3 regions of the Actinacidiphila sp. bgisy144 genome follow, and region 3 is predicted to be linked to each of the others. Evidence: predicted binding sites of a transcription regulator. Region 3 holds the regulator's gene; each other region holds the start of a gene.
What was found. Region 3 encodes HrcA, which represses chaperone genes, less so after heat shock. Its sites were predicted from a motif close to TTNGCACTCNGNNNNNCNGAGTGCNAA; they were not measured.

Region 1 (5,354 bases), on a different contig from region 3:
CTCCTCGTCCAGCGCCGGCAGCACCACGCTGACCGTGCCCCGGTCGCCGGCCGCGCGCTTGGCGGCGAGCAGCAGGTCAAGCGGCCGCTGGGCGGCCGACCAGGACCGGCGGCGCAGCCAGCGCTCCACCTCGTCGAGCACGTGAGTCCTCTCCCTCGGCACGCCCCGGACCGGGCATGTGATCCATCTCGCGGTGCGGACGGCTACCTCAACCGTCACCTGTGTCGGTTACAGTCTTGAACAACGCGTGACGCCACCGCATGCCGGGGGCGTGACGCGCACAAACGCGACGGGCCCGGTCCGTACCGACCCGGTCGCCATACCGCTCATCCAGAGGGGCAGAGGGAACGGCCCGTAGAAGCCCCGGCAACCCTCCCGCCGACCGCGAGGTCACGCACGGTGGGGAAGGTGCCAATTCCGTCTCGTGACGCGCCCGCGTGCGAGGAAGATGAGGAGAAAGGGCCTCGCCTGTCATGGCTGCGCAAACCGTCGCAAGCACCACCGACTCCGCTGCCGGCACCCAGGGTGCCGACGCCGCCCCCGCACCGTTCGGCCCGGCCGCCGCGCTGTCCTGCCGGGAGTGCGGCACCCGCTACCCGCTGAGCCCGGTCTTCGCGTGCCTGGAGTGTTTCGGGCCACTGGAAGTGGCCTACGACCTGCCGACCGGTGACCCCGAGGCGCTGCGCGCCCGGATCGAGGCCGGCCCGACCAACATCTGGCGCTACGCCCCGCTGCTGCCGGTGCCCGCCGACGTCGCCGACAAGCCCAACCTGAACCCGGGCTGGACCAAGCTCGTCAAGGCCGACAACCTCGCCCGCGAACTGGGCATCACCGGCGGCCTGCACGTCAAGGACGACTCCGGCAACCCCACCCACTCCTTCAAGGACCGGGTGGTCGCGATCGCGCTGGAGGCCGCCCGCACCTTCGGCCTCACCACGCTGTCCTGCTCCTCCACCGGCAACCTGGCCGGCGCCGTCGGCGCCGCCGCCTCCCGGGCGGGCCTGCGCTCCTGCGTCTTCATCCCGCACGACCTGGAGGCCGGCAAGGTCGTGATGGCCGCGGTCTACGGCGGCGAACTCGTCGGCATCGAGGGCAGCTACGACGACGTGAACCGCTTCTGCTCGGAACTGATCGGCGACCCGATCGGCGAGGGCTGGGGCTTCGTCAACGTCAACCTGCGCCCGTACTACGGCGAGGGCTCCAAGACGCTCGCCTACGAGATCGCCGAGCAGCTCGGCTGGCGGCTGCCGGACAACCTGGTCATCCCGATCGCGTCCGGCTCCCAGCTCACCAAGATCGACAAGGGCCTCAAGGAGCTGATCGCGCTCGGCCTGGTCGAGGAGAAGCCGTACAAGATCTTCGGCGCCCAGGCCGAGGGGTGCTCCCCGGTGTCGACGGCCTTCAAGGCCGGGCACGACGTCGTACGGCCGGTGAAGCCCGACACCATCGCCAAGTCGCTGGCGATCGGCAACCCCGCGGACGGCCCGTACGTGCTGGACATCGCCCGGCGCACCGGCGGGGCCGTCGAGGACGTGGACGACGCGCAGATCGTGGACGCGATCAAGCTGCTGGCGCGGACCGAGGGCATCTTCGCGGAGACCGCGGGCGGGGTGACCGTCGGTGTGCTGAAGAAGCTGATCGAGTCCGGGCAGCTCGACCCGGCCACCGAGACCGTCGTGCTCAACACCGGCGACGGACTGAAGACCCTGGACGCGGTGGCGCCGACCACCGGGCCGACCGCGACCATCCGCCCGACCCTTGCCGCATTCCGAGAGGCTGGCCTCGCATGAGTGCTTCCGTACGTATCCCCACCATTCTCCGCACCTACACCGGCGGCCAGGCCGAGGTGCCGGCCGAGGGTGCCACCCTCGCCGAAGTGATCGACTCCCTGGAGCGCGATCACAAGGGAATTTCGGCGCGCGTGCTCGACGACGCGGGAAAGCTGCGCCGCTTTGTGAACGTGTATGTCAACGACGACGACGTGCGGTTTTCCCAGGGGCTCGAGACGGTCGTGCCGGACGGCGCGAGTGTCTCGATCATTCCCGCGGTCGCAGGCGGCTGAACCTCCGGCCGGCCACCGGATCTGCCCGCCGGTCGCCGAGTGAACCGGCCGCCGCCCAACGGGAGTTGGGCGGCGGTTCCGGATTCGGGCGGTTTGTGCCCCGTTCACCCCTTCGGGTGAGCGGGGCATGCGTGTGCCGAAGCGGTAGTTGAAGAGTTGTACAGTTGCCGTAGGCAATCCCGTGGCATGGACCCCAGGTGTGGCGCGGCCACGGCGATTTATCGCCAAATTCACGAGCGAATTCTCCTTTTCGTCCGCTATGTCCGGCCCGGCTTGCCCTGCCTTATCGTTATTTCTCAGGCGATTTCCGATGGGTCGCGCCCAGAATTCTCGTCCGATTGACCTGTTGCAGACGGCATCCGTGCAGATACATTCAGCCGCGGTCGACGCGTTCCGGCGCACGCCCCCCAGGGTTCCCACCTGTCAAAGGCACGGGTTCCGCGGGCGGGTGAGGTCTGACCCGGGCCCGCGAAGTGCGGGGCCGCGATAGGGCCAGCAATAGGGGAGTTAGGGATGGCTCAGGGCACCGTCAAGTGGTTCAACGCGGAGAAGGGCTACGGCTTCATCGCGGTCGACGGTGGTGCGGATGTCTTCGTCCACTACAGCGCGATCCAGATGGACGGGTACCGCACCCTCGAAGAAGGCCAGCGGGTCGAGTTCGAGATCTCGCAGGGTCAGAAGGGGCCGCAGGCGGACATGGTCCGCCTCGCCGGCTGACTTCACGGCGCGTTCGACCATCGACGCGACCTCGGCAGTACGCAGGAGCCGCCCCCCGTCCGCGGGAGGCGGCTCCTGTGCGTCCTGCGGGTGCCCAGCGGGCGTCTTGCGGGCGCCGCCGGGCGGGGGGCGACCCTGTACGCGGCTCGGCCCCCGGGGCGAACCGCTTGCACTCGCAGGGGGTGAGTGCTAATCATTGGCGTTAGCACTCTCCACGTGAGAGTGACAGCAGGGCCGGGTCGGTGAGGGCCGTGCGGACGTCGGGAAGGAACCGGCGGCCGGCGGGCCGTCCGTCGCGGGCACCACACGGTCCCGAGCGCAAACAACCCAGTCCGCGGAGGACACTTCACCATGGCCAAGATCATCGCGTTCGACGAGGAGGCACGGCGCGGCCTTGAGCGCGGGATGAACCAGCTCGCCGACGCCGTCAAGGTCACCCTCGGCCCCAAGGGCCGCAACGTGGTCCTCGAGAAGAAGTGGGGCGCTCCCACGATCACCAACGATGGTGTGTCCATCGCCAAGGAGATCGAGCTCGAGGACCCGTACGAGAAGATCGGCGCCGAGCTGGTCAAGGAAGTCGCGAAGAAGACCGACGACGTCGCCGGTGACGGCACGACGACCGCGACCGTCCTGGCCCAGGCCCTGGTCAAGGAGGGTCTGCGCAACGTAGCCGCCGGCGCCAACCCGATGGCCCTCAAGCGGGGCATCGAGAAGGCCGTCGAGGCCGTCTCCGCCGCGCTGCTGGAGCAGGCGAAGGACGTGGAGACCAAGGAGCAGATCGCCTCCACCGCCTCCATCTCCGCCGCCGACACCCAGATCGGCGAGCTGATCGCCGAGGCCATGGACAAGGTCGGCAAGGAAGGCGTCATCACCGTCGAGGAGTCGCAGACCTTCGGGCTCGAGCTCGAGCTCACCGAGGGCATGCGCTTCGACAAGGGCTTCATCTCCGCCTACTTCGCCACCGACCTGGAGCGGATGGAGGCGTCGCTCGACGACCCCTACATCCTGATCGTCAACTCCAAGATCTCCGCGGTGAAGGACCTGCTCCCGCTGCTGGAGAAGGTCATGCAGTCCGGCAAGCCGCTGCTGATCATCGCCGAGGACGTCGAGGGCGAGGCCCTGTCGACCCTGGTGGTCAACAAGATCCGCGGCACCTTCAAGTCCGTCGCCGTCAAGGCTCCGGGCTTCGGTGACCGCCGCAAGGCCATGCTCGGCGACATCGCCATCCTCACCGGTGGCACCGTCATCTCCGAAGAGGTCGGCCTCAAGCTGGAGAACGCGGGCCTGGACCTGCTGGGCCGCGCCCGCAAGGTCGTCATCACCAAGGACGAGACCACCATCGTCGACGGTGCCGGCGACAGCGAGCAGGTCGGCGGCCGGGTCAACCAGATCCGCGCCGAGATCGAGAACAGCGACTCGGACTACGACCGCGAGAAGCTCCAGGAGCGCCTGGCGAAGCTGGCCGGCGGCGTGGCCGTCATCAAGGCCGGTGCCGCCACCGAGGTCGAGCTCAAGGAGCGCAAGCACCGCATCGAGGACGCGGTGCGCAACGCCAAGGCCGCCGTCGAGGAGGGCATCGTCGCCGGTGGCGGCGTGGCCCTGCTCCAGGCGACCGCCGTCTTCGAGAAGCTGGAGCTGGAGGGTGACGAGGCGACCGGCGCTGCCGCCGTCAAGATCGCCCTGGAGGCCCCGCTGAAGCAGATCGCGGTCAACGCCGGCCTCGAAGGCGGTGTCGTGGTGGAGAAGGTGCGCAGCCTGACCCCCGGCCACGGCCTCAACGCGGCGAGCGGCGAGTACGTCGACCTGGTCGCCGAGGGCATCATCGACCCGGCGAAGGTGACGCGCTCCGCGCTGCAGAACGCGGCCTCCATCGCCGCGCTCTTCCTCACCACCGAGGCCGTCATCGCCGACAAGCCCGAGAAGGCGGCCGCTGCCGCCGCTCCGGGTGGCATGCCCGGCGGTGACATGGACTTCTGATCCTCAAGCGGTCAGCGTCCTTCGCACCACGACGGCGCCCCCTTCCCCACGCGGGGAAGGGGGCGCCGTCGCGTCCGGGCGCGGTGCCCCCGGGCGGGGTCAGCCCGCGAGCACGGCCTCGATCGCGGTGCGCAGCTCGGGGTCGTCCGGGGTGACACCCGGGCGGAAGCGGCCGACGACCCGGCCCGAGGAGTCCACGAGGAACTTCTCGAAGTTCCACTGCACGTCGCCCGCCTCGCCCGCGGTGTCCGCCCGGGCGGTCAGCGCGTCGTACACCGCGTGCCGGCCCGGGCCGTTGACCTCGATCTTGCCGGCCATCGGGAAGGTCACACCGTAGGTCGTGGAGCAGAACTCCGCGATCTCCTCGCTCGTCCCCGGCTCCTGGCCGCCGAACTGGTTGCAGGGGAACCCGACGACGGTGAACCCCCGTCCCGACAGCTCCTTGTGCAACTCCTCCAGCGCGCTGTACTGCGGGGTCAGCCCGCACTGACTCGCCACGTTGACCACCAGCGCGGCGCTGCCGCCGGTCAACTGCCCGAAGGTGCTCGCCTCGCCCGCCAACGTGGTCACGGCCACTTCATTGAGATCGCTCATGCCC
Region 2 (5,354 bases), on a different contig from region 3:
AGGTGCGCGCGGATGACCGCGCCGTCCGGCTCGTACAGGTACCGCCCCACCGGCCGCACCGGCGGGGCCGGCGGCGGGCCGGGCGCGGTCAGCTCCGCCCCGCCCGGCAGCAGCGTGGCGCGTACGGTGCCGGGCCCGGTGCCGAACCACAGCGCCGCCTCCTTCACCTCGCCCCGGTCCGAGACCCACTCCGCCTCCGCGTCGGCGGGCACCGCCTCGTGCGGCACCCCGGGCGCCACCTTCACCGCCGCGTACGGCACCGTGCGGGCCGCGGCCAGCGCCCAGGACAGCGGCGGGGAGTACGCCTCCGGGTCGAAGGTGCGGCCCCGCCCCGAACGGCGCGCCGGGTCCACGAACACCGCGTCGCAGCCGGCGGTGTCCACGTCCGCCACGTCCGCGCAGCGCACCTCGATCCGGTCGGCCAGGCCCAGCGCCCGCGCGTTGGCCCGGGCGACCGCGCAGGTGAGCGGGTCCCGGTCGACCGCGAGCACCTCGATGCCCGCGCGGGCCAGCGCGACCGCGTCGCCGCCGATGCCGCCGCACAGGTCGGCCAGCCGCCGCACGCCCAACGCGCGGAAGCGGGCGGCCCGGTGGGCGGCGACGGCGGCGCGGGTGGCCTGCTCGACGCCGTTGGGCGTGAAGTACATCCGCGCGGCGTCATCGGCGGCGAACTTCGCGGCGGCGCGCTGCCGCAGCCGGGCCTGCCCGAGCGCCGCGGAGACCAGCTCCGGCGGGTGGGTGCGCCGCAGCCGGGTGGCCGCGGCCAGCTCGTCGGCCGGGTCGTGGTCGCGCAACTCGCGCAGCAGTTCCTGCCCTTCGGGTGCGAGCAGGGCATCGAGGTCCTCGGGTGTCACCCGCCCCATTGTGCGCGCTGCCGCGGCGGCCCCGGCGCGCGGGCGCCGCCGGTCGCCGACCCCCTTCGGGGCATCCGTTGGCACTCCGCTTGACCGAGTGCTAAGTGCGTCCTAGTCTCGGTTCTGGCACTCGGCACCGCTGAGTGCCAGAACTCAGCGACGGGCAGGTCCGGCACCCGCGACGACGGGCCTACCAGGTCGCCGACCCAGACAGACACTCCCGTGAGCCCTTTGAAGGGGGAGGTCGGATCGTGACGACCGCCAGCACCAAGGTTGCCATCAAGCCGCTCGAGGACCGCATCGTGGTCCAGCCGCTCGATGCCGAGCAGACCACGGCCTCGGGCCTGGTCATCCCGGACACCGCCAAGGAGAAGCCCCAGGAGGGCGTCGTCCTGGCCGTGGGCCCGGGCCGCTTCGAGGACGGCAACCGCCTGCCGCTCGACGTCGCCGTCGGCGACGTCGTGCTCTACAGCAAGTACGGCGGCACCGAGGTGAAGTACAACGGCGAGGAGTACCTCGTCCTCTCGGCGCGCGACGTTCTCGCGATCATCGAGAAGTAGTCTTCCGGCCCACCACAGCCGTGATCCCGCCCCGGGACTCCGCGCCCTCTTCCGGCCGGGGCCGGGGCGGTTTCGTTGACCGTCCTCACTGACTGACGACGACATACGAGTAGATGAGGTAGTTCGCAGGCATGGCCAAGATCCTGAAGTTCGACGAGGACGCCCGTCGCGCCCTTGAGCGCGGCGTCAACAAGCTCGCCGACACCGTGAAGGTGACCATCGGCCCCAAGGGCCGCAACGTCGTCATCGACAAGAAGTTCGGCGCCCCGACCATCACCAACGACGGCGTGACCATCGCCCGCGAGGTGGAGATCGAGGACCCGTACGAGAACCTGGGCGCCCAGCTCGTCAAGGAGGTGGCGACCAAGACCAACGACATCGCGGGTGACGGCACCACCACCGCGACCGTGCTCGCGCAGGCGCTGGTCCGCGAGGGCCTGCGCAACGTCGCCGCCGGCGCCTCCCCCGCCGCCCTGAAGAAGGGCATCGACGCGGCCGTCAAGGCGGTCTCGGACGACCTGATCGCCACCGCCCGCGCGATCGAGGGCAAGGAGGACATCGCCGCCGTCGCCGCGCTGTCCGCGCAGGACAAGCAGGTCGGCGACCTGATCGCCGAGGCGATGGACAAGGTCGGCAAGGACGGCGTCATCACCGTCGAGGAGTCCAACACCTTCGGTCTGGAGCTGGACTTCACCGAGGGCATGGCGTTCGACAAGGGCTACCTGTCGCCGTACTTCGTCACCGACCAGGAGCGGATGGAGGCCGTCCTCGACGACCCGTACATCCTCATCCACCAGGGCAAGATCTCCTCGATCCAGGACCTGCTGCCGCTGCTGGAGAAGGTCATCCAGGCCAACTCCAGCAAGCCGCTGCTGATCATCGCCGAGGACGTCGAGGGCGAGGCCCTGTCGACCCTGGTGGTCAACAAGATCCGCGGCACCTTCAACGCGGTCGCGGTCAAGGCGCCGGGCTTCGGCGACCGCCGCAAGGCCATGCTGGGCGACATCGCCACGCTGACCGGCGCCACCGTCATCGCCGAGGAGGTCGGCCTCAAGCTCGACCAGGCCGGTCTTGACCTGCTGGGCTCCGCCCGCCGGGTCACCGTCACCAAGGACGAGACCACCATCGTCGACGGTGCCGGCGACAAGGCCGAGATCGAGGGCCGGGTCGGCCAGATCAAGGCCGAGATCGCCACCACCGACTCCGACTGGGACCGCGAGAAGCTCCAGGAGCGTCTGGCGAAGCTGGCCGGCGGCGTCTGCGTGATCAAGGTCGGCGCGGCCACCGAGGTCGAGCTGAAGGAGAAGAAGCACCGCCTGGAGGACGCGATCTCCGCGACCCGCGCGGCCGTCGAGGAGGGCATCGTCTCCGGCGGTGGCTCCGCGCTCGTGCACGCGGTCAAGGTGCTCGGCGACAACCTCGGCAAGTCCGGTGACGAGGCGACCGGTGTCGCCGTCGTGCGCCGCGCCGCCGTCGAGCCGCTGCGCTGGATCGCCGAGAACGCCGGCCTGGAGGGCTACGTCATCACCTCCAAGGTCGCCGAGCTCGACAAGGGCCACGGCTTCAACGCCGCCACCGGCGAGTACGGCGACCTGGTCAAGGCCGGCGTCATCGACCCGGTGAAGGTCACCCGCTCCGCGCTGGAGAACGCGGCGTCCATCGCCTCCCTGCTGCTCACGACCGAGACCCTGGTCGTCGAGAAGAAGGAAGAGGAGCCGGAGGCCGCCGCCGGCGGTCACGGGCACAGCCACTGACGCGTCACCGCGTCGCAGGCCCCTCCGCGGCCTTGCGGGCCCGCCACCTCGGTCACGGGGTGGCGGGCCCGGTCGTTTTCCTGGCGGGCCCGGTCGTTTTCCGCCCGCCGCTCCGGCTCAGCCCCGGGTGCCGCGCAGCTTCGGGTCGAACCGGCCGGCCCGGCCCGCGGCGGCGCCGAACAGGGCCGGGGGCACATGGCGGGCGAGCGAGACCGCCACCTTGTAGCGGGCCGAGGGGACACTGACCGTGCGGCCCCGGGCCAGGTCGCGCAGCGCGGCCGCCACCACCTCGTCCGCGTCGAGCCACGCCCACGGCGGCAGCCCGGAGGAGTCCATACCGGCCCGCGCGTGGAACTCTGTCCGCACGAACCCCGGGCACAGGGCGAGGAACCGCACACCCGAGCCGCGCAGTTCGCTCGCCACGCCCTCGGTGAACCGCACCGCCCACGCCTTGCTCGCCGCATAGGTGCCGCGCGGCAGGTAGGCGGCGACCGAGGCCACGTTCACCACGAAGCCGCGGCGCCGCTCGCGCATGCCCGGCACCGCGGCCGTGGTCAGCCGCAGCACCGCCTCGCAGTGCACTTTCAGCATCCGCAGCTCGTCCTCGACCGGCGCGTCGAGGAAAGCCCCGCGGTTGCCGAACCCGGCGTTGTTCACCAGCACGTCCACCGGCCGGCCGGGCGCGCTCAGCCGCTCCTCGACCGCCGCGATCCCGGCGTCCGTCGCGAGGTCCGCGGCAAGCACCTCCACCTCGACGCCATACCGCTCGCGCAGGTCCGCCGCGGACCGCTCCAGCCGCTCGGCGTCGCGCGCCACCAGCACCAGCCCGTGCCCGTCAGCGGCGAGCCGCCGCGCGAACGCCGCCCCCAGCCCCGCGGTCGCCCCGGTCACTACAGAAGTCGTCATACCGCCACCCTAGAAGCGCACCGACCCCCCGCGACACGGTGCAACGCAGCCGGCCGCGGCCCGTACCGTTCGGCGCTGCGGGCGGTCAGCAGTCCGGCCAGCGGTCCAGGCGGCGGCGGATCGCGGCGCGTTCGACGGCGGGGAAGGCAGGCAGGTCGACCAGCAGCGGCAGCAGCCCGGGCTCGGTGGTCAGCGCGCGGAAGGACCGCGCGACCGTCACCTCGTGGTCGGGCCGTGCCACCACGTGCACCGCGTCGCCGGCGCACACCTCGCCCGGCTCGACCACCCGCAGATACGGCCCCGGCACCGCCGCCGCGGTGAACCGCCGGGTCCACCCGGCCTGCTGGAGCCATCCGGCGAAGGTGGCACACGGAATGCGCGGGCAGGACACCTCCAGCAGCGCCGAACCGATCCGCCAGCGCTCCCCGATCAGCGCGGAGTTGACGTCGATCCCGACCGTCGTCAGGTTCTCCCCGAAACAGCCGTCGGGCAGCGGCCGGCCCAACTCGCGCTGCCAGCGGTCCAGATCCTCCCGGGCGTAGGCGTAGACCGCCTGGTCGTCCCCGCCGTGGTGCTTCACGTCGTACGCCCGGTCACCCGCCAGCCCGACCGCGCCGGTCCCCTTCGGGCCCGGTGCCGCCACGGCCACCGGGCCCCGCACCGGGCGCTTGTCGATGCCCGTGGCGGGGAGCCGCTTCCACGGGTTCGGCCGCGAGCGGCCGATGTTGACGGACTGTATGTTCACTGGTCGGCTGACGGCAGGACGTAGGGCGTGGTGACGGCCAGGGGGGCGAAGCCGAGGCGTTCGAGGATGGGGCGGCTCTGGTCCGAGGCGTCCACCTGGAGGTAGCGGCAGCCGCGGGCGGCGGCCGTGCGGGCGCGGTGTGCGACCAGGGCCCGGTAGATGCCGCGCCCGCGCCACTCCGGGACGGTGCCCCCGCCCCAGAGGCTCGCGAACTGGGTGCCCGGGTGGAACTCCACGCGGGCGCCGCACACCGGCCGGCCGCCGGCCGTCGCCAGCGTCATGCCGACGTCCGGGTCCCCGAGCTGGTCGAGCAGCCGGTCCCGCAGCCGCCCGGAGTCCGTGCCGAACGCCTCGTCGTGCACCTTCGCCATCAGGTCCACCCCGGCCGCGTCCCGCACCTCCGCGAAGCGGACGCCCTCGGGCACCGGCGTGTCCTGCGCCAGCTCCGCGACCTCCGCGACCATCAGCGTCTCCGGCGGCTCCGCGGTGAACCCGGCCGCGGTGAGCCGCTGCGGCAGGTCCGCCGGCAGGTCGT
Region 3 (5,354 bases):
GAACTGCGGGCGGCCGGCTTCGACCGGGTGTCCTTCGGCATGCAGAGCGCCCGGCAGCACGTGCTGAAGGTGCTGGACCGCACGCACACCCCCGGGCGCCCCGAGGCATGCGTCGCCGAGGCCCGTGCCGCCGGGTTCGACCACGTCAACCTCGACCTGATCTACGGCACCCCCGGGGAGAGCGACGCCGACTGGCACGCGTCGCTGGACGCGGCGATCGCCGCCGGACCCGACCACGTCTCGGCGTACGCGCTGATCGTGGAGGAGGGCACCCAGCTGGCCCGGCGCATCCGCCGCGGCGAGGTGCCGACGACCGACGACGACGTGCACGCCGACCGCTACCTGATCGCCGAGGAGCGGCTGTCCGCCGCCGGCTACGGCTGGTACGAGGTGTCCAACTGGGCCACCGGTCCGGCCGCGCGCTGCCGCCACAACGAGCTGTACTGGACCGGCGCCGACTGGTGGGGCGCCGGGCCCGGCGCGCACAGCCATGTCGGCGGGGTGCGCTGGTGGAACGCCAAGCACCCGGGCGCCTACGCGCAGGCCCTCGCGGAGGGGCGCAGCCCCGGGGCGGGCCGCGAACTGCTCAGCGCCGAGGACCGCCGGATCGAGCGGGTCCTGCTGGAGCTGCGGCTCGCCGACGGCTGCCCGCTGGACATCCTCGCGGAACAGGGTGCCGCGGCCGCCGCCCGGGCGGTAAGGGACGGCCTCCTGGAGCCCGGTCCTTACGGTGAGGGCCGCGCCGTCCTCACGCTGCGCGGCCGCCTGCTCGCCGACGCCGTGGTCCGGGACCTGGTCGACTGAAGGCCCCGGCCGCCCCCGGCTACGGCGCCGTCACGAAGTCGATCAGGTGCTCCACGGCGCCCAGCAGCTCCGGCCGCAGGTCCTTGTACGACGCGACCGACGCCAGGATGCGCTGCCACGCCTCGCCCGTCGTCAGGTCGCTCCAGCCCAGCGCCCGGCACACACCGGTCTTCCAGTCCTCGCCGCGCGGCACCCGCGGCCACTCCGCGATGCCCACCGACGACGGCTTCACCGCCTCCCACACGTCGATGAACGGGTGGCCGACCACCAGCACGTCCTCGTTCGTGACGGACGCGGCGATCCGGGACTCCTTCGAGCCCGGCACCAGGTGGTCCACCAGGACGCCCAGCCGCGCGTCCGGGCCGGGGGAGAACTCCCGCACGATCGCGGGCAGGTCGTCCACGCCCTCCAGGTACTCCACGACCACGCCCTCGACCCGCAGGTCATGGCCCCACACCCGCTCCACCAGCTCCGCGTCGTGGCGGCCCTCCACGTAGATCCGCCCCGCCCGGGCCACCCGCGCCTTCGCGCCCTGCACCGCGATCGACCCCGACGCCGACAGCAGCGGCCCCCGGGGCGCCGGCGCCCCGCCCCGCGGCCGTACGAGGGTGACCGTCCGCCCGTCGATCAGGAAGCCGCGCGGCGCCATCGGGAACACCCGCAGCTTCCCGAAGCGGTCCTCCAACGTCACGGTCAGGCCCTCGGCGGTCTTCTCGACCCGCACCACGGCCCCGCAGAAACCCGTGCGGATCTCTTCGACCACCAGGTCCCGTTCTGCGGCCACTTCCGGTGCCGGGTCGGACTTCTTCCACGGCGGTGTGAGGTCAGGGTCATAACTCCTGCTGCGCATGCGCACGATCGTAGAGCCTGACCCCCCGCCGTTCCCGGATCTGCCGGCTCCGGGACCACCTGTCGTCAGTGGCTGGTCGCGCAGTTCCCCGCGCCCCTTTTGGGTACGCAGCGTTCTTTCGCGGAGGGGCCGCACATACTCAGGGGCGCGGGGAACTGCGCGACCAGCCCACCACCGGCAGGTGGTCCCGGAGCCGGCAGGACGGGGCAGCCTAGGGGGTCAGGGCACCCCGAAACCGGCGGACGAAGCGCGCGTCGACCACCGCGCCGTGCCCGGGGACGTAGCGCGCGGTCTCGCCGCCGAGGGCGAGGAGGGCGTCCAGCGCGGTCGGCCACTGCGCGGGGACGGCGTCGGGTCCGGCCTGGGGCGGCCCGGACTCCTCCACGAGGTCGCCGCAGAACAGCACCGAGGGATCGCTCGGGCTGGTACCGGGCACGTGCACCACGATGTCGTGGCCGGTGTGCCCCGGCCCGGGGTGGAGCAGGGTCACCGGCCGGTCCCCGAGGTCAAGGGCGAGCCGGTCGAGGACGGGCCGGGTCGGCCGGCGCAGCGCGGCGGCCGCGGCGGCGGCCTCCGCCGGATCGACGCCGTGCGCGACCGCGTCCGCCCGCATCGCCTCGGCGTCCCCGGCCGGCGGGCCGCCGAGCGCGCGGTGCCCGTACACCTCGGCCTCGGGGAAGGCCGCAGCGCCGAAGACGTGGTCGAAGTGCCCGTGGGTGAGCACGACATGGGTCACCGGCCGCCCGGTCAGCGCTTCGGCCTGCGCCCGCAGTTCCGCGCCCTCGCGCAGCGTGGACCCGGTGTCCACCATCAGCACCCCGTCCGTGCCGACCACCAGCCCGATGGTCACGTCGAGGTGCGGCAGCCGCCGCCGGGCGACTCCCGGGGCGAGCTGCTCCCACCCCGACCCGCCGGCGCCCGGCACCGCCCCGGCTCCGGCCCTCTCCTCATCGCTCACGACCCGACGCTATCGCCCCGCCCGCGCCGCCGCGCGCGGGCACCCGCCCCCGGCGCCCCCCCCTCACGCCCCCACCCGCCCTCCGTCCGCACGCGCGCCCGGGCCGGCGTACGTACCGCGCGTATCGCCCGTACCGCCCGTACCGGGCCGCCGGGCAAGACCGGATCGCCGTCGCTCTTGCCGAGCCCTTGCCGCCGCGCCGTACACTGACTGCGGGAGTGTTGGCACTCGAAACGGCGGAGTGCCAGGCCGCAGGGTCGGGACAACGGGTTGGAGGTGCGCGATGCTGAGCGAACGCAGACTCGAAGTGCTGCGCGCCATCGTCCAGGACTACGTCGGTACCGAGGAACCCGTCGGATCGAAGGCGCTCACCGAGCGCCACTCGCTCGGCGTCTCCCCGGCCACCGTGCGCAACGACATGGCGGTGCTGGAGGACGAGGGGTACATCGCGCAGCCCCACACCAGCGCCGGCCGTATCCCCACCGACAAGGGCTACCGCCTCTTCGTGGACCGGCTCGCCGGGGTCAAGCCCCTGTCGGGCGCCGAGCGCCGCGCGATCCAGAACTTCCTGGAGGGCGCCGTCGACCTCGACGACGTGGTGGCCCGCACGGTCCGGCTGCTCGCCCAGCTCACCCGGCAGGTCGCCGTGGTGCAGTACCCGTCGCTGACCCGCTCGTCGGTGCGGCACGTGGAACTGCTCTCGCTCGCGCCGGCCCGGGTGATGCTGGTGCTGATCACCGACACCGGCCGGGTGGAGCAGCGGATCATCGACTGCCCCGGCCCGGTCGGCGAGACGGTCCTGGCGGACCTGCGCGCCCGGCTCAACAGCCGGGTCACCGGCCGCCGCTTCCCCGATGTGCCGCCGCTCGTGCAGGACCTGGCGGACAGCTTCGACCCCGACGACCGCCCGTCGGTCGCCGCGGTGCTCAGCACCCTCCTCGAAACCCTCGTCGAGGAGAAGGAGGAGCGGATCATGCTGGGCGGCGCCGCCAACCTGACCCGCTTCCACCACGACTTCCCGCTCACGATCCGGCCGGTGCTCGAAGCGCTGGAGGAGCAGATGGTGCTCCTCAAACTCCTCGGGGAGACCGCCGACGGCACCATGACCGTCCGGATCGGGCATGAGAATTTTCACGAGGGCCTCAATTCCACCTCCGTGGTGGCGGTCGGCTACGGTTCGGGCGACGAGGCAGTCGCCAAGCTAGGCGTGGTCGGACCGACCCGCATGGACTACCCCGGAACGATGGGAGCGGTACGCGCAGTGGCACGTTACGTCGGACAGATCCTGGCGGAGTCGTAGGTGGCCACGGACTACTACGCCGTACTCGGCGTGCGTCGCGACGCGGGCCCGGACGAGATCAAGAAGGCGTTCCGCCGCCTCGCCCGTGAGCTGCACCCGGACGTCAACCCCGACCCGAAGACCCAGGAGCGGTTCAAGGAGATCAACGCGGCCTACGAGGTCCTCTCCGATCCGCAGAAGAAGCAGGTCTACGACCTCGGCGGCGACCCGCTGTCCGCGGCGGGCGGCGGGGGCGGTGCGGGCGGCTTCGGCGCCGGCTTCGGCAACTTCAGCGACATCATGGACGCCTTCTTCGGCCAGTCCTCGCAGCGCGGCCCGCGGTCGCGCACCCGGCGCGGCCAGGACGCGATGATCCGGCTGGAGATCGAGCTGGACGAGGCCGCGTTCGGCACCACCAAGGACATCCAGGTGGACACCGCGGTCACATGCGGCACCTGCAACGGGGAGGGCGCCGCGCCCGGCACCTCCGCGCAGACCTGCGACATGTGCCGCGGCCGCGGTGAGGTCTCCCAGGTCACCCGCTCCTTCCTCGGCCAGGTCATGACCTCCCGGCCCTGCCCGCAGTGCCAGGGCTTCGGCACCGTGGTGCCCACCCCGTGCCCGGAGTGCGCGGGCGACGGGCGGGTGCGCTCGCGCCGGACCCTGACGGTGAAGATCCCGGCCGGTGTCGACAACGGCACCCGTATCCAGCTCGCCGGCGAGGGCGAGGTCGGCCCCGGCGGCGGCCCGGCCGGCGACCTCTACGTGGAGATCCGCGAGCTGCCGCACTCGGTGTTCCAGCGCCGCGGCGACGACCTGCACTGCACCGTCACGATCCCGATGACGGCGGCCGCGCTCGGCACCAAGTGCCCGCTGGAGACGCTGGACGGCCTGGAGGAGATCGACGTACGGCCCGGCACCCAGTCCGGCCAGTCGATCCCGCTGCACCAGCGCGGCATCACGCACCTGCGCGGCGGCGGCCGCGGCGACCTCATCGTGCACGTCGAGGTCGTCACGCCGCACAAGCTCGACGCCGAGCAGGAGGAGCTGCTGCGGCGGCTGGCGAAGCTGCGCGGCGAGGAGCGGCCCACCGGGCAGTTCGCGCCCGGCCAGCAGGGGCTGTTCTCACGGCTGAAGGACGCGTTCAACGGCCGCTAGACCGTGGGCGGGGGCCGGGTGAACCGGCCCCCGACGCGCGGGGCACCACACCCTACGTGACACGATGACCACATGCCCGCGTTGACCGATCTCTCCTCCTTTTCGGCGTACCCGATCGTGCAGGCCCCGATGGCCGGGGGTGCCTCCAACCCGCGGTTGGCGGCCGCCGTGTCGGGGGCCGGCGGCCTCGGCTTCCTCGCTGCCGGGTACAAGACGTCCGAGGCGATGTACCAGGAGATCCGGCAGCTGCGCGACGCCACGTCGCAGCCGTTCGGGGTGAACCTGTTCATGCCGCAGCCCGCCAC

Region 1: a site for HrcA is predicted at 2,982-3,008, ahead of groL (chaperonin GroEL). Genes of this name have one in related genera too.
Region 2: a site for HrcA is predicted at 932-958, ahead of groES (co-chaperone GroES). Genes of this name have one in related genera too.

The regions. Positions count from the first base shown of each region.
Region 1 covers NZ_JBYIRM010000007.1:41,185-46,538, reverse strand. Annotated here, with positions in the region: gene AC3EVP_RS10460 (glucosyl-3-phosphoglycerate synthase) at 1-141, opposite strand, end outside; SAM riboswitch class I at 324-455, shown strand; gene thrC (threonine synthase) at 474-1,790, shown strand; gene AC3EVP_RS10450 (ubiquitin-like small modifier protein 1) at 1,787-2,062, shown strand; gene AC3EVP_RS10445 (cold-shock protein) at 2,576-2,779, shown strand; gene groL (chaperonin GroEL) at 3,131-4,756, shown strand; gene AC3EVP_RS10435 (glutathione peroxidase) at 4,856-5,350, opposite strand.
Region 2 covers NZ_JBYIRM010000001.1:365,916-371,269, reverse strand. Annotated here, with positions in the region: gene AC3EVP_RS01700 (class I SAM-dependent methyltransferase) at 1-863, opposite strand, end outside; gene groES (co-chaperone GroES) at 1,106-1,414, shown strand; gene groL (chaperonin GroEL) at 1,546-3,168, shown strand; gene AC3EVP_RS01685 (SDR family NAD(P)-dependent oxidoreductase) at 3,286-4,074, opposite strand; gene AC3EVP_RS01680 (MOSC domain-containing protein) at 4,160-4,819, opposite strand; gene AC3EVP_RS01675 (GNAT family N-acetyltransferase) at 4,816-5,354, opposite strand, start outside.
Region 3 covers NZ_JBYIRM010000011.1:148,251-153,604, forward strand. Annotated here, with positions in the region: gene hemW (radical SAM family heme chaperone HemW) at 1-804, shown strand, start outside; gene AC3EVP_RS15470 (DUF3097 domain-containing protein) at 824-1,654, opposite strand; gene AC3EVP_RS15475 (MBL fold metallo-hydrolase) at 1,866-2,612, opposite strand; gene hrcA (heat-inducible transcriptional repressor HrcA) at 2,896-3,912, shown strand; gene dnaJ (molecular chaperone DnaJ) at 3,913-5,049, shown strand; gene AC3EVP_RS15490 (nitronate monooxygenase) at 5,122-5,354, shown strand, end outside.